Regions from separate parts of the Chitinophaga sp. HK235 genome, predicted to be linked through region 3. Evidence: riboswitches for the same ligand, from Rfam matches in the RefSeq annotation. Region 3 holds a riboswitch; each other region holds the start of a gene.

Region 1 (5,793 bases), 3.3 Mb from region 3:
AGGCGGGAGAAGTCAAGGGTGATCACTTCGTTGTCCAGGCCGTCATTGCCATTCATGTCGCCGGTCAGGTCGTCGCCGCTGTGTTGTACTGCCCCGTCTTTGGAACGGAGGTTGCCGAAGTATACGACGTCCAGGAGTTGTTTTTGTTCATTGAACAGGGCGCAGCTGCCGTCGAGGTCTACTGCTTCCTTGGATTTGGACAGGCCAAAAAGACCTTTCTTTTCAATAGCGCCCCAGTTGATGCCTACACAGATATGCTGCAGTTTGGTGCCATTGCTTTTTTCGAGGTTGATGCGCTGTCCTTTTTGAAGATTAATAGCCATTGTATTGTTGTGTTATTCGTTGTGTTACTGATTAGTTGTATTTGTTCAGATAGTCCTGCAGTCCGCCTTTCATGCCTACGCCTACAGCTTCGAACTTCCATTCGTCGTTGCGTTTGTAGATACGGCCGAATTCCACGGCTGTTTCGATGGAGAAGTCTTCTTCCAGTTCATACTTCAGTATCACTTCGTTGGTAACGGAGTCGAATACACGCACATAGGAGTTTCTTACCTGGCCGAAGTTCTGCCTTCTGGCATCCGCTTCGTGGATGGTTACTACTACGCATATTTCGGTGACACGGGGATCTACCTTAGACAAGTCTATTTTGATCTGTTCGTCGTCGCCGCTGCCTTCACCGGTGAGGTTATCGCCGGTATGTTCTACTGCGCCATCAGGGGAAACGAGGTTGTTGTAAAAGATAAAGTGCTGGTCGGACAGGATCTTTTTGTTTTCTCCCATAACAAAGATGGAAGCGTCCAGGTCGAAGCTGGTGCCGGTAGAAGAGGCGTTGGTGTCCCAGCCCAGTCCGATCGTAAATTTGGGAGCATTAATTGCCTGCCGTTGTCCTTTTTGCAAATTAATTGCCATGTTCTATGCTTTTATGTTTTCTTTGAAATATATAGTTGTTAATATAATGAAGATTCCGTTGATAGGCTTCAATAGTATGATAACTATTGCCTAATGCCATATCGTACAAAAGATGGATGAACTTGTCCGATTGATTCTGCAGGAAAATACAAAATGAATCGAAATCGTAATTGAGAATATATTTTACAATTCTGGTATTGATACAGAAATGTTCATCCTGAATGATTTTTTCCAGGTGGAAGATAGACTTCACAAAATGGTAGTTGAGGAAGTTCTCAATGCTGGGATGTATGCTATGGTTCTGCAATTCAGCGAAATAGAGCAAATACATCTCATTGGTCAGCTGATAGGCTTCCACCATTTTGAGGATCATTCTTTCGTGTCCGCCGGTGATACGGATATCATCGAGGAACAGGATGGTTTTGCCGGCCAGGAATTCCCGGTCTATATGAAAAGAATCGTTACCGATCAGTTTCAGTCGTTGTTCCGCATCCAGTTCACCGTAATCCTCCCGGTAGGTGATGATACGGTGTACTTTGGTTTCCTGCAGTACCGGATGGCCGTTGGCAGCCAGCCACCTGTTGAGCCGGAAAACGAAATGGTTTTTCATGGCGAAGGTGGCGGTAGGGATAAAGGCATAGGGGCTGGACACCACCACCAGTTGTGGGATGGAGCGTCCTGTCAGGTGATGTGCTATAAACCCATCTGCCAGACTGATACCAAATTTTGCGGCTACCGCGTCGTCTCCGAATTTAAAACGGCTGTAGTCGTCCGGACAGAATCCGAAATCGCTGGCATCAGTGATTTTGTGCAATGAATAGGTCTGTTTCATCAGTTCAGTAGACTTGAAATACATTGATTGTTGGAGTTGACCAGTAAGGTATGGATACCTATGGCACTGGCTCCCTGAATGTCTGCTTTCACGTTGTCGCCTATATGAATAATATGCCCGGGAGCCAGTACTTCCCCGTTTCTGGCGCTGGCAATATGCTCCAGCATCAAACGGAAAAACTGCTCATTCGGTTTAGACATCCCCGTTTCATCTGAATATAACTGAAAATCGAGGTAACGGTCCAGTTCCAGTTCCTGCAGCACCCGTCTCAGCGTACGGCCTTTGATGAAGGCCGTGTTGCTCAGCAGGCTGAGTGTACAGCCCTGTCTTTCTTTGAGCGTACGCAATACGTTCATGGTAGCGGAACAATACACCATCGGCAGATATTTCATTACCAGTGATTCCATTTCTCCGTAAAGTGCCTGCAGATCTATCTTCTCAAAATCATACCGGTGGTCATTCATCTCACTGATCACCATCAGGTACAATTCTTCCGCTTCGAGATTGCCACCGGTTTTTTCGTTGATGGCATTCGTCATAAGGTCAATCCTGCGGAAGATCCGGTCGGTTTCTTCCAGCGATTTCTGCTGCTGGTTAAAATGATCAAAAAAAAACCTTGTTCTTTCCTGTTTAAAGGAAGGGTTTGATCTGATCAGTGTTAACCAGAGGTCAAAGGAATAATGATAATAGTTGTTCATCTGTTGTTGATGGCATAAGTAATGGCGGTCATGGAACAGCGTTTAAATCAGGGTTAAACCTATTTTGTTGGTAACATAGCATTCATAAGTTATAAGCTGATCATTGGTCTATGAGCCGGGTTAATATCAAAAAGCCTGCCGGTAATATTTTATGCAACTAATATAACACTTAATCCTACACGAAAATGAAATATTTTCAGGATTAAGATATTGATAATAAACGATTTCTGTCAAAACGACCTGAAATTATCTAGTGCTGCGGCCATTTTGCAGTTGTTTGATCTTTTCGGCCATGGCCTGGTTTTCTCTGGTCAGTGTTTCGATTTTTTTATGTTGTTCGATCATGTACAGAGTCAGCTCTTCTATTTTCTGCAGCAGCCGGGCGCTGATATCGCCCAGGTCCAGCCCTTTATCAGTTACTTCTTTTGCAGAGGGAATGTTGGGCAGATGCTGATTGTCCTGAATGAATTTTTCCACGGCCGGTAATGCAGGCAGCGTGTAGGAAGGGTCAAATACAAAATCAGCCCAGTTGTCCTGGTTCACTTTTACTCTTTTGGTATTGATCATTCCATTCACATTCAGCGTAGAGGGGTGGAGGTTAGTGCCCAGATTGACATTGTTGGCATCATCATACTGAACCATGAGCCCGTCATAGGCCTGTGTGGCTTCTCCGTTCAGATAAAACAGTTCTGAAATGCCTAATTGGCCCTGGGGGCCGCTGCCGGTATAAAAAGTAAATCGGATCTGGGCAAACAAGCCATTTATATCCTTGATGAATTCACCGTTAGCATTGTTAGTCACCTCCGCCAGCGTTACCCAGCCGGGGCCACTTATATCGTAACCTTCAACCTTAAAATGAACAGGAGCCCAGTAGCGGGTTGTCCACCCCACGTAGGCGAGTCGCTGAGTGTTTTGTACTTTAAAACCTTCTATAGTGATCACAGTAGGATTACTCTCCGAAGGGGCGGTGGTATAGGCAGGATCGTACCTTCCATCAAAGAGTTTGTAAAGGTCCAGCTGGTTGCCGCCTGCCTGCGTCACTTTAAAGCGGGTGTTGGCATAAAAGAGCATATTTTTTTCCAATCCTGCGTAGCTATTATTAGCAGGGGGAACGAGTGTTGCAGTTTGGGCGTACAGGGAAACGGGCAACAACAAGGCACAGGCCATCCACATTTTTTTCATTGGTACAGGGTTTAGATTAAAAAAAATCAAGCCCGTAAGATAGTTATTAAATCAGGATTTAAAAAAAGAAGGCGCCGGTTTTTCCAGTGCCTCCTTCGTGTTTCCTGCTTCCCTACGCTGGTATTATCCAGTTCAGGTTATTAGGGTTTCATCTCAGATTTGTTTTCATTCCAAACCACCCCTTTTCAGAAACGCTATTGAAACAGGTAAAAGAACCATGCCGTATCTGCTGGTTTGGCCAAGCTATTGATTCACAATAAAACCATTTGCCGACACAGCCTTTTACTGTAGCATGGATTGCACATTGTGTATCAGGTTTTGCCTGTCCGCTTTCGGTTGAAAGAAGCCTCAAACCCGGTGCAGGCAAGCAGTTGAACAAACAGGTAGATCGTTTGTTTCATGTACAAATACTGTATTATTTCACCTTAAAATCTTTATTATGTCTATCGTAAAAGTGATTGAGGTTATTGCTTCCTCCGAAAAGAGTTTTGATGACGCAATTCAAAATGCGGTGAAAGAAGTGTCCAAAACGGTGCACAATATAGACTCCGTTTATATAAAAGATCTGAAAGTGCATGTAAAAGACGGGAAGCTCTCCACCTATGGGCTGATCTGTAAAGTGTCTTTCAGAGTGGACCATCATTGACAAACAAACAGGGATTGGGCCGGCCAATTGTTCAATCCCTATTTCCACCACATTGAATGAAGCTATTATGAAATCGATGCTGATACTGACCGACTTTTCGGACGCTGCCTTCCGGGCGGCAGAATACGCCAGCAACCTGGCCGACAAACTGCAGGTAGAGCGGATCATCCTTTACCATGCATACCGGACCATTATAGCTGGTTCCGAATTTCCCGTGCCAACACCGAAAATGGATAATCTCGTTTATCTGGAAAACATGGAATCACTGGCGGCTATCCAGGACCAGCTGCGCCTTATGATAGACACAGATATTAAGTATGACCTGCTGGCGGAAGAAGCCTATCTGCCCGATCATCTTAACAAACTCTGTAAAGAGAAGGAGGTAGACCTGGTAGTGATGGGTATTTCAGGGAAGTCGAACCTGGAACATTTTTTTATGGGCAGCAATACTTCCCAGGTGATGAAAACGAGCGAATACCCGGTATTGGTGGTGCCTAAAGATGCTATCGTAGGTAAAGAAATCAAAAGCATCATTTTTTCTACGGACCTCCGGAATATATCAAAATCTTCCGCCCAACAGCTGTATCACTTCCTGGACCTGTTTAAGCCGGAAGTGCATGTAGTAAATGTGGAACCTGTTTCCGGAGAAAAGTATTCCCCGGAAACAAAAGAGCAGATCTCCCAGCTGCATGACCTGCTGGAGCAATACAATCCCACCTTCCATTATATGAACGGTACCAATGTCGTGGAAGGCGTGCTTGAGTTTTCAAGGGAGAATCATGCTTCCCTGATTGTGACGGTCCCGAAGAAACATTCATTTATCTCTTCCATTTTTCACAAGAGTATATCGAAGGAGCTTGCTTATAATTCGCAGGTACCTTTGTTGTCGATACCGGCGTTGCCGGAATGATTATTTTACTGTGTTAACGACCCCTTTGAAATAGCCAACAGATTCTGCGATACCGGGCAGCGGGTCTGTCATGTTTTTCTCGTATTCTATGCTGCAGATGCCTTTATATTTGATTTTTTCCAATGCGCTTGCCAGCTGATCGAAGCGGATGACACCTCTGCCTATTTCGGTGGCTTTACCATCTTTGGACGCCTGTGTCACATCTTTGAGATGAAGATCGAATACCCGTTCCTTATAGGCCAGGACTGCTTTGGCGGGATCTTCGCCTGCACGGGTGGCATGGCCGATGTCGATGCACAGGCCCATGCGGGCGTCGCGGTTCCGGATATGTTTCCAGGCATTTTCAGGACCGGGATACAGGGCATCTTCCGGACCATGGTTGTGGATGGCGATGCGGATGTTGGTGGCCTTTACTTTTTCTTCTGTATAGTCCAGCAGTTCCGGTGTGGGAACCCCTACAATCATGGGTACGCCAACCCTTTGGGCGTAAGAGAAGGCTTCATCTACTGCCTGCCGGGTTTTCATATAGATAACGCCTACCGCATATACGTTAATGCCTGCGTCCTTGAATTTGCCTAATACCTGCTGTATCTGTTCGGGGCTGCTGTTGAGGGGA
Region 2 (5,793 bases), 1.5 Mb from region 3:
ATATTACTATTACTATTTTTAAAAATTGTGCACAACGGAATTAATATCCGTATTCTTTCAGGAAGAGATCGTTGTCTCTCCATTTACCACGTACCTTAACGAACAGTTCGAGGAACACCTTACGTTCGATGAATTGCTCGATTTCTTTTCTGGCCTGTGTTCCCAGCTCACGGATCGATTTACCTCCTTCTCCAAGAATGATGCCTTTCTGCGTATCACGGGTAACGATGATCTCTGCCGTTATTTTAGTCAGTGTTTCCTTTTCCTGGAACTGAGTGACGATTACGGTAGTATGGTAAGGGATTTCTTCTTCAAACAACTGGAAGATTTTTTCCCGTATCATTTCTGCCACCAGAAAACGTGTAGACTTGTCCGTGAGGGTATCGTCCGGGTAAAAAGGGTTCCCTTCCGGGAGCATGGCAACGATTTCCTTCATCAGTTCGGGGAGTCCTTTTTTCTGTCTGGCAGAGATAGCTACTACCGCTTTGGCTTTTCCCCATGCTTTAACCCGTTCGAGCAGTGCGTCCATGTCTGCTTTAACGAGGTTATCCATTTTGTTGATGATGAGGATAGCCGGTACTTTGAGCCGTAAGGATTCGAACAGTTCGAGGTTTTCTTCCAGCGAGTCTTTTGCGTCCATGATCAGTAAAGCCACGTCAGCATCTTCCAGGGCTGATTTCACCGCACTCATCATTTTTTCGTGCAGTTTATATTTCGGGTCGATGATACCAGGGGTATCGGAGAATACGATCTGGTAGCCCGGCTCTGTCAATACGCCTGTGATACGATGTCTGGTGGTTTGCACCTTGGGGGATATGATAGCCAGCTTTTCACCGATGATGGCGTTGAGCAAGGTACTTTTTCCCGCATTGGGCTTACCGAATATGTTTACAAAACCTGCTTTGTGCATGATGATCTTATGAAGGCTGTGATGCATTCCACAGCTCAAACTTACGGAAATAAAAAAAGCCGAATTTCTTCGGCTCTTTCTGGTCTCTTTACCAGCGCTGATGCGCTCTTTGTAGCGAGGAGCGGATTCGAACCACTGACCTTCGGGTTATGAGCCCGACGAGCTACCTCTGCTCTACCTCGCAATGAGGGTGCAAAGATAGAATTATTTTCATTCACACCAAATCTTTTTAAAAAAAAATTAAAAAAGGGGGTGTTGGGGTAATATTTCTGAGGGGTAAAAATGAAAGCAATCCGCCAGGGCACTATATCCTGTGGCCAATAGATTCTACTAAAAATTATTATATACAACTAACAACACATACATACTAAAAGATATGATATGGTGAATGGGAGCAATAACCTTATCGGAAAAGAAGCTGTCTCCATTACCAGAGACAGCCCTTCCTGTTGGAATGCATGTTTTATTTAGAAGGGCAGATCGTCGGCGGGTTGTTCTTCCACAAGCTCCTGCTCGGGAACAGCCGGAACTTCAGGCATGATCGTGCGGCGTTTTTCATCATCCTTACGGCTAAGCAGCTGCAGCTGGAAAACCCGGAGCCGGAGTGCTCCCGCAGGATTGTTGTTTTTAGTGATGTAACCTTCCGATTTGGGCGCTCCTTCCACAAATACCAGCACACCCTGGTTCAGATAAGGTGCCAGTCCTTCCCTGTTCCACAAAGAGCAGTCCACCCAGGTGGTCCGTTCTTCCAGCACGCCGGCGTGGTTTCTGAAACGCTCATTCACCGCCACCGGAAAATTAAGCACCACATTGCCGTTCACTTCCTTCCTGACTACATCCCGGCCCAAATGGCCGATTAACTGAAGTTTGATCATCTGATAAAGATTTAATGGTTAAAAATTTATACAAGATGATTGAGAGAAGTGCAGCAGGAAAATACATCATTTTTTCCGTTTTCACGCCAGCGGCTACACACACCTGTCAACAAAAAACAATTTTATGTTTTTATTAACCTATCTTTGCAGCTTAGCAAGGAATCAACAACTCCTTCGCCATTTATGGGGTGCCTTACTTTTCAGGCTGAGATCACACCCACAGAACCTGGACCAGGTAATGCTGGTTAGGAAATTGAAAACAGAAAACAGACATATTTAAAAATGAAACAGCTTATGTTGCTGGTGCTGCTGTCTATAGCAGGCACTTTACAGGCACAATCCCTGCTGACGGGTACCGTTACCAGTAAAACCAATGGTAAACCGCTGGAAGGTGTTACCATCTCTATCAACCAAACAGGCACCTTAACAGATCAAAAAGGCCGTTACAGCATTCATCTCCCTAAAAAAGGAAATTATACGCTTCAGGTAAGTTATATCGGTTACAAATCCTACAACACCACCCTGCAGGCTTCCAACAGCACACAGGTGGCAGATATCGCACTGGAAGAAACCGGCCTTCTTGTGAAACCGGTAGAGATCAGCAGTCTCCGCGCCGGTAAAAACGCTCCGTTTGTGAACAGCACTTTATCTGCTGCCGATATCAAAAAGGCCAACCTCGGACAAGACCTGCCCATACTGCTGGACCAACAACCCGGCGTAGTCACCAGCTCCGACGCCGGTACCGGTATCGGCTATACGGGCATGCGCGTACGTGGCTCCGACATCACCCGCATCAACGTTACCGTTAACGGTATACCTGTCAACGATGCGGAATCACAAGGTACTTTCTTCGTGAACATGCCTGATTTTGCCTCCTCCGTGAGCAGCATAGAATTGCAACGCGGTGTAGGTACCTCCACCAACGGAGCCGCCGCCTTCGGGGCCACGCTCAACCTCAGCACCAACGAATTCCGTGAAAAAGCATATGGTGAAATCAATAGCAGCTTCGGCTCCTTCAACAGCTGGAAAAATACTGTCAAAGTAGGTTCCGGCCTTATCAACGACCACTTCACCATCGACGCACGCCTGTCTAAAATCACCTCCGACGGATATATAGACCGCGCCACCTCTGACCTGCGCTCCTTCTATACTTCCGCCGCGTACATCTCCAAAAAGACAGCGCTGCGCCTCAACATCTTCTCCGGCAAAGAAAAAACATACCAGGCCTGGAACGGCGTACCAAAGGCATTCCTGGACTCCGCCAGGACATATAACTCTGCCGGCACCGCAAAACCCGGTACTCCCTACAACAACGAAACTGACAACTACCAACAGGACCACTATCAGCTGTTCCTCAATCAGGAAATAAATTCCGGTCTCAACTTCAACGTAGCCCTGCACCTCACCCGTGGCCGCGGCTACTACGAACAATATAGAGCCAACAGTGCACTCTCTGATTACGGTCTGCCTCCCTTCGAAATCAACGGCACCCCAGTTACCAGCACCGACCTGGTACGTCAGCTCTGGCTCGACAACTACTTCTACGGCAGCGTCTTCTCTGTGAACCGTACCGGCAACAAATTCAACTGGAGCCTCGGCGGCGGCTGGAACCGCTATACCGGTGATCACTACGGTAAAGTCATCTGGGCTAAAGTCGGCATAGACAAAGACCATGAATACTACCGCTACCCCGCCGACAAAAACGATTTCAACATCTACTGGAAAGGAGAATACAAAATCACTGAAGCACTGCGTCTCTTCGCCGATCTGCAGTACCGCAACATCGCCTACAACATGAACGGCTTTGAAGCCGCACCGGAATATATGGCGCATGTCTACTATAACTTCTTTAATCCTAAGGCTGGCATCTCTTATCTGCTCAGTCCCGCCAGCCGGGTGTTTGCCTCCATCGCCGTGGCGCATAAAGAACCTAATCGTGTTGACTTCGAATCCAACTACGGCGTAACACAGCCTAAACCCGAAGTACTCCGCGACCTCGAAGCCGGTTACTCCTGGAGCAACAGCATCGCCTCCCTCCAGGCCAACGTATACTACATGAACTATAAAAACCAGCTCGTACAAACCGGTATGCTCACCGATGTAGGTGCTTATGTTCGTACCAACATACCTAAGAGTTATCGTGCAGGCGTGGAAGTGAGTGGTAACGTTAAACTGAGCAATATCTTCTCCATCGCTGCCAACGCAGCTTTCAGCCAGAATAAAGTACTGGACTACAATGCTATCTCCTACGACAGCAATGCTGTAGCCCACACTGAGACATATAAGAAAACAAACATCTCCTTCTCCCCTTCCTTCGTAGGTGGATACACACTGACTGCCCGTCCGCTGAAAGGTCTCACCATAGACCTGATCGGCAAATACGTCAGCCGTCAGTATCTGGCTAATACTTCCAGCAACGATGCCAGTCTCGATCCTTATTACGTAAGCAACCTTCGTTTCAACTACGTAGTACCGCAACCGTTATTCCGCGAACTGGGACTGCAACTTATGCTCAACAATATCTTCAATAAAAAATATGAGCCTAACGGAAGCACCTACAGTGCTTATGATCTGAAGCAGAACAAGGTAGTGTATGATACTTACTACTACCCCATGGCAGGGTTTAATTGTTTTGTGGGAGTGAGTGTAGGGTTTTAGGATAAACTGTAAATATTAACGGCCGCCTTGTACAAAGGCGGCCGTCGATATTTTAACCGGGTCCAATTTGAGTCAGCCCCTTTTGTTTATAATTATCATTTACAATTAAATCCATTGCTTCGGGATTGCTTAGCTCTATCTGAATTACTTTATAAGGTATTTTGAAATCTTGTGGCACAGGAGCGATTGTTGGCGTGTAAATGAACAATGTATCATCCTGTAGTTTGTAATATATAGCAGACAGTCCTCTATAAACATATTCACGTGAGCTTTGAGGCGTGAAATCCGTACTATCAATATTTGAAATTACATTTACCTGTTGGTCCCCTGTTAATCCCCACGTCATTTGCTTTATGAAAATTGGTGGGTATCCTGGTTTTGAAGGTAGCTTTGTTATTGTAGTCTGAACGTTTTCATAATCACAGCTAAAACAGACTACTGTTATAATCATGCAAACAGTAACCAGGCATAACCACTTTTTGTTTTCCACATAGGTCTATTTAAATAATTGAACAACAATACAAACTATCACCCTTAAGCTCAAAAGGCATTTTATTATTACATCATAATAATCAGAAGCTTCAGGTAATACATAAGTTTATTTTCTTTGACAGTTTGTTAGCAGACAACCGTCCAACCCCACCAATTCCCGTTTCTACTCTTCATAATCCGGGAATATTAATGGATACCTAGGAGAAATAAAAGCGTTTTTCTCAGGATATCCACTCCCCAAGCATATCAATTCCTCTCCTGAAATTGGGCAATATTTCCAGGTAAAACCTTCTGTAAAGGTTCTATCAATATCAAACCAATAATAGATGGCTTGCTGATCTAAAATCTTATTCAACTTAATTAGTGCATCGATTATTGATAAATTAATTTGATCGTTAATATTATATATAGACTCACTATTACCATCTAACCAATCCAGGTATAACTGATTATATTGAATCTTCCACTTATCAATATCTAAATATTGGTTAAGCAGTTCATACAAAGGAGATTTCAGAGACAATGGACTCTCTGTCTTTGCGTTGAAAATTATTTCATGCTCTCCCGGGAGCCACACTATTTTAAATATTTCCTTATTTTGTTTTTTTAAATCGGCCATCTCTTAATAGTTTTTGTGCCTTTTGAGCTGCTTTATTTCCAGCATTAGCATCTTTTTGTATTTCTCTTAGTGTCTTATCACGATACTGTTCCGGAAATTCTCTATTTATACCTCCCTGTCGCTCCTTAGATATAACATCCTGAGCTGTCCGATTAAGATCTTCTGTAGGTTTAGGCTTAGGCTTGGTTTCTCTTTTATCATCTGGTGCTGTTTTATCATCTGGTGTAATGGTCCCCATT
Region 3 (5,793 bases):
CATGTATTCCCTCGGTTGCCAGCTTGGCTTTCGTAGCAGGATACGATGGGCTCCTGCCTGCAGCAGGTCCGCGATTATTTTTTCTTCTTCGTATATGCGTTCTGGTGAGGTGATGATCCAGATCATACGGATGTGTTTTTTATTGATATATCTCGCCACCTTGAGCCGTAAATGCTTTTGATTGCTCTGTCATGCCGGCTTCCAGTGCTGTTGTTTCATCGAGTCCCTGTTTGGCAGCGAAGTCACGTACTTCCTGGGTAATTTTCATAGAGCAGAAGTGAGGGCCGCACATGGAGCAGAAATGGGCGATTTTGGCGCCTTCTGCAGGCAGCGTTTCGTCATGGAAAGAGCGGGCTGTTTCCGGATCCAGGGAAAGGTTGAACTGGTCTTCCCAGCGGAATTCAAAACGGGCCTTGCTGAGGGCGTTGTCGCGGTGTTGTGCACCAGGATGGCCTTTGGCGAGATCGGCAGCATGTGCCGCGATTTTGTAGGTGATAACACCTTGCCGTACATCTTCCTTGTTTGGTAGGCCCAGGTGTTCCTTGGGCGTAACATAACACAGCATGGCGGTACCAAACCACCCTATCATGGCGGCTCCTATGCCGGAAGTGATATGATCGTAGCCGGGAGCGATATCCGTAGTGAGAGGACCAAGTGTGTAGAAGGGTGCTTCATGGCAGTGTTGCAGCTGTTTGTCCATGTTTTCTTTGATAAGATGCATGGGCACGTGACCCGGACCTTCTATCATTACCTGCACCTGATGTTTCCAGGCTATTTTGGTGAGCTCTCCCAATGTTTCGAGTTCTGCAAACTGGGCGGCATCGTTGGCATCGGCGATACTGCCGGGACGAAGACCATCACCCAGTGAGAAAGAAACGTCGTGGGCTTTCATGATTTCACAGATCTCTTCAAAGTGGGTATAGAGGAAGTTTTCCTTGTGGTGAGCCAGACACCATTTAGCCATGATAGAGCCGCCACGGGATACTATGCCTGTTGTTCGTTTAGCCGTCAGCGGTATATAACGAAGTAATACACCTGCATGAATGGTGAAGTAGTCTACACCTTGTTCTGCCTGTTCGATAAGGGTGTCGCGGAAGATTTCCCAGGTAAGGTCTTCTGCTTTACCGTTCACTTTTTCGAGCGCCTGGTAGATAGGTACTGTACCAATGGGCACCGGGGAATTGCGGATGATCCACTCTCTTGTTTCGTGAATGTTTTTACCGGTGCTGAGGTCCATGATGGTATCGGTACCCCAGCGGCAGGACCATACGGCTTTTTCCACTTCCTCCTCTATGCTGGAGGTCACGGCGGAGTTGCCAATGTTGGCGTTTATTTTTACGAGAAAGTTACGGCCAATGATCATGGGTTCACTTTCCGGGTGGTTGATGTTGGCGGGTATGATGGCGCGTCCGGCGGCCACTTCCTGTCTTACAAATTCGGGTGTGATGAGTTTGGGAATATGGGCGCCCATGCTATTGCCCGGATGCTGATGCCAGAGCGGGTCGTTTTCCCGGAAGAGTTTGTCTGCGTATTGATTTTCGCGGATAGCGATATATTCCATTTCGGGGGTGATGATGCCTTGTTGCGCATAATACAACTGTGTCACATTTTTTCCGGGAAGTGCGCGGAGTGGTTTGGCGCTGATGCTCATTTGTGGCATGTTATCGCCTTGTTGCTGCAGTTGTCTGACGTAGGGACTGGTGTATTGCTGCAGCTGTTCCACATCTCCCCTGCTGCTGATCCATGATTCGCGCAGTCGGGGTAGTCCGCGGGTAACGTCGATGTTAATGGCGGGGTCGGTGTAGGGACCGCTGGTATCGTATACGATCACAGGTTCATTAGGGCTGGCGGTGCCATTGCGGCCATTAGTGCGTGTATCCGTTAAGGTTATCTTTCTCATAGCCACCTTTACGGGGTGGATCGTTCCGCTAACATAGATTTTTTCTGAAGCGGGGAAGGGAGTACGGCTGATGGCCGCGGGTTTTTGTTGCATGATGTAAGAATTTTTGGACATGGGAATCGCGCTTCCGTTTGATATAACGGAAAAGGGTAAACGAAGAAAAATTAATACAGGTTTTATCCGCCCTGCGTGGCGCGGATAATGGTTATACTATCGGCGTTTTGTAATGGTTGCTGGTCCCAGTTGTTTTTGGGGACCACCTGATTGTTGACCGCGATAGCGATACCTTTTTGAGCAGAGAGTTGAATAAACTGTAATAGGGCAGCAATAGTTATCCCTTGCTGCACCGCATAAAGTTTATTGTTTACAAGGACTTCCATGCGTGTTGGAATTTAAGTGAAACAATAAACTTTAAGGATGTGGAAGATGAGAAAGTTCAGTTACTTTTCCCTACGGCAGTATGAACTGCTTCAGGTACTGAGGGTATCATCTCAGCTTATCCCTGTTCAGGATAAACACCCCTAAAGTGATTGTAAAAGTAAAAGAAAAAATGATAATGGAGAGGGAATATTATTTTTCTGCGAGGGCTGCTGGTTTGGAGTGGGCAAAAAATATGGGTTGTATATAGTCGTAATTCGTAATTTAGTTTCATGCTAAGGAAACAGTTACCGTCACTATTGCCATTTTTATTGTTATTAATTGCCTGTAAGCAGAAAGCCGGCAGGGCACCGGAAGAGGTAGCTCATGACAGCAGCCTGATAGTTATAACAGATAGCAGCAATGCCGGCGTTACCGACAGCATCGCTGCTGTAACTGATACACTGCATATTGATGCAGCTAAGCTCATAGGGAAATGGATACAGCCCGTAGCGGGCCTGGATAAGGAAATGCAGGGATTTCAACTGCGCAGTAACGGGACAGCCCGCTCTATTAACATGTACACGCTGATATATGAAAAATGGGCGCTGAATAACGACACACTGTTATTGTGGAGCCATTCGGAGGGAGTAAAGGATACTGCTGCCATTGTGGACACCACTATTATCAGGGAGTTGTCAGATACATCGTTGGTATTGTTTCCTATAAAAGCTGCTGAGGGCTATACGGACAGGTACCGTCGTCGCCAATAAACCTACTCAGCTATAAATCTGCCACAGTCCTACCAGGCAGGCTACTACCGACATGAAGATGCCGGCGGCGGCGAGCTGCATATCATCGATGTTTTTTCTGCCGATAAAGAGGGAAATAAGACCGAGTATGCCAGCTACAACACCGGATGTAACGGCATAGGCGGGCGTTTTGGTAGTAAAGGCAAATGCTGCGGCGATAACGCCGATTACCAGTGCAGCAATGCAGGTTGTTTTTGTGAGTGTGGTTGAGTGTTGCATATATATTCGGATTTAATGAACAGATGAAGAAAAATCGTACAATTATAGGTTACTGCTTACTCCACTTACCTTGTCTTTGTCAGTTACAGGGTGTTCCCAGGGCACTTTGAGCAGTGGGCCTACTTCCTGGTAACGGTTATCCGTATATTCATCCAGTCCGTAACGGATGGAGGTAGTATCGGGAACTGCTTTAAAGGTGCCGAAAAGGCGATCCCATATAGAGAAAATATTGGCATAATTGGAGTCTGTTTCCGGTTGGTAATGGCTATGATGCACCTTATGCATGTCGGGTGACACGATCACCCAGCTGAGGATATCATCGAGTACTTTGGGCAGCCGTATGTTGGCATGATTGAACTGCGACATAAATGCGGACAGGGTCTGGTAAAACATCACCATCCAGAAGGGTACTCCCATGGTGATGATGGCCACAAAGAGGGCGGCTACCCGGAAGATACTTTCTACCGGATGATGGCGCAGCGCGGTGGTAGCGTCAATCTGGGTGTCTATATGGTGTATTTTATGGAACTGCCACATCCAGGCGGCTTTATGTTGTACGAGATGGATCAGGTAAGCGCCTATCAGGTCGAGCATCAGGAGGGCCAGTATGGTATGGAGCCATAGGGGGAGATGGAGCCAGTACAGGAGTCCGAAGTGGGTGCTGCTGGTCCACAGGGAGGCTTTGACGATCAGGAAGGCGCAGGCAGTGTTGATGACGAGGGTGGTGAGTGTAAAGAACAGATTCGTACCGGCATGACGGTACTTGTTGTTACGGAAGTGGAAACGGGGCACCAGGCCTTCTATGATCCACAGTAACAGCAATCCGCCCACGAGGATAGCGGTGCGGTAATAAGATGGAATATTTTCAAAAAATGTTACCATATACTGGTAAGATATATTCGGAACTGTCTTTAACGTTGCTTTAATGCATACTGGAGGTTTTTTCGGGCCGGCAACAATTTCTAACGGGTGGATATTCGGGAGTAACTAATCTATACAAATACTGTTTCTACTGTTGTTTCTATAAGCTGTTTTTTCTGTTTACTCCGCTTAAAAATTACAACATTTTGGGGAATAAATAAGCGCTCTTTTCCGCCATGGGCAAAGAAAAAAGCAACCTCTTTGGAAGAGATTGCTTTATATATAAGTTTTTAGCTATAAGCATGTGACTTTTAGTATATCCGTTTGCTTTAGGCGGGACTAAAAGTTACTTTTTTACAGTTTAGTTATTCAGCATCAGTGGCATTACCAGCATGAGCAGATCTTCATTTTCTTCTTTTTCGGAAGGTTTGAGGATACCTGCTTTGGTAGCGGTGGCCAGTTCAACGGTTACTTCATCCCCTTCTGCGGCGTTGAGCATTTCGATGAGGAATTTGGCGTTGAAGGCGATCTGCATATCTTCGCCGGTGTACTGGCAGTTCATACGTTCGTTACCTTCAAAGGAGAAGTCTACGTCCTGGGCGGAGAGCTGCAGTTCAGTGCCGGTGATATTGAGTGCTACCTGGTTGGTGCTTTTGTTAGCGAATACGCCTACACGTTTCAGGGCATTCTGGAAGTCGCTTTTTACCACGGTGAGGCGGTAAGGGTTGTCTTTAGGTATTACCACCTTATAGTCAGGGAAACGGGCATCGATGAGGCGGCAGATCATCTGGGCGCCTTCGTGCTGTACGAAGAAGTGGTTCTGGCTATAAGATACCTTGATTTCAGTATCGTTGTCCGGCAGGGCAGATTTCAGGAGGTTCAGCGGTTTTTTAGGAACGATGAAACTGTCTGCCTGTGGACATTTTACGTCTGTTCTTACATATTTCACCAGTCTGTGGGCGTCGGTGGCCACGAAGGTGAGATGTTCGGTGCCCAGCTCGAAGAAAACGCCTGTCATAGCAGGACGGAGGTCGTCGTTGCTCACGGCAAAGAGCGTTTTGTTGATAGCTGTTACCAGGCCGGTAGAGGGCATGGTAAAAGATGTGGTTTCATCAGCAGCTGGTTCTTTGGGGAAGTTTTCCGGATTTTCTCCCATTACCTTGTACTTACCATTGTCTGAAGTGATTTCCACGGCGTAGGAGTTCAGATCAATGTGGAAGGTCAGGGGCTGATCGGGCAGATTTTTGAGGGAGTCCATCAAAATTTTCGCCGGGATACAGATCCGTCCGTTTTCTTTGGCTTCCACCTCCAGCTTCACCCGCATAACGGTTTCAAGATCAGTTGCAACTACGGTCAACTCATTTTTATCAATCAGGAACAGGAAATCCTCCAGAATTGGCAGGACTGTATTGGAATTGATAACACCGCTGATCTGTTGTAATTGCTTTAATAAAGTAGAGGAAGAAACAATAAATTTCATGGTCTATATTAGTTTGCTTGTCATTCTTAGTTGTTAGGGAGATGTGCCCATCTGCCTGTCCACTTCACATGGCACCCCTAAAAAGGTGTAAATGTACTGTAAACAAAGATAGAAAGTTTTGTTATTCTCCCTAATTTCATCACATCTTATGCACTAAAGATAAG

What was found. A riboswitch is a leader RNA that binds a small molecule or an ion and turns the genes downstream of it on or off. The one in region 3 is predicted to bind thiamine pyrophosphate.
Region 1: another riboswitch for thiamine pyrophosphate. It lies ahead of KD145_RS06365 (hypothetical protein); the one in region 3 lies ahead of thiS (sulfur carrier protein ThiS).
Region 2: another riboswitch for thiamine pyrophosphate. It lies ahead of KD145_RS26010 (TonB-dependent receptor); the one in region 3 lies ahead of thiS (sulfur carrier protein ThiS).

Annotation. Positions count from the first base shown of each region.
Region 1 is NZ_CP073766.1:2,004,879-2,010,671, reverse strand. Features, by position in the region: gene KD145_RS06385 (TerD family protein) at 1-323, opposite strand, end outside; gene KD145_RS06380 (TerD family protein) at 355-909, opposite strand; gene KD145_RS06375 (phosphoribosyltransferase family protein) at 899-1,765, opposite strand; gene KD145_RS06370 (HAD family hydrolase) at 1,741-2,439, opposite strand; gene KD145_RS06365 (hypothetical protein) at 2,686-3,621, opposite strand; TPP riboswitch at 3,714-3,815, opposite strand; gene KD145_RS06360 (dodecin family protein) at 4,061-4,267, shown strand; gene KD145_RS06355 (universal stress protein) at 4,335-5,177, shown strand; gene KD145_RS06350 (sugar phosphate isomerase/epimerase) at 5,178-5,793, opposite strand, start outside.
Region 2 is NZ_CP073766.1:6,803,881-6,809,673, reverse strand. Features, by position in the region: gene era (GTPase Era) at 41-910, opposite strand; tRNA gene KD145_RS26020 (tRNA-Met) at 1,023-1,094, opposite strand; gene KD145_RS26015 (single-stranded DNA-binding protein) at 1,378-1,785, opposite strand; TPP riboswitch at 1,960-2,055, shown strand; gene KD145_RS26010 (TonB-dependent receptor) at 2,068-4,443, shown strand; gene KD145_RS26005 (hypothetical protein) at 4,496-4,933, opposite strand; gene KD145_RS26000 (hypothetical protein) at 5,099-5,554, opposite strand; gene KD145_RS25995 (DUF6443 domain-containing protein) at 5,529-5,793, opposite strand, start outside.
Region 3 is NZ_CP073766.1:5,317,173-5,322,965, forward strand. Features, by position in the region: gene KD145_RS19960 (thiamine phosphate synthase) at 1-126, opposite strand, end outside; gene thiC (phosphomethylpyrimidine synthase ThiC) at 140-1,993, opposite strand; gene thiS (sulfur carrier protein ThiS) at 2,077-2,280, opposite strand; TPP riboswitch at 2,331-2,433, opposite strand; gene KD145_RS19975 (lipocalin family protein) at 2,551-3,030, shown strand; gene KD145_RS19980 (hypothetical protein) at 3,037-3,288, opposite strand; gene KD145_RS19985 (sterol desaturase family protein) at 3,331-4,170, opposite strand; gene dnaN (DNA polymerase III subunit beta) at 4,511-5,629, opposite strand.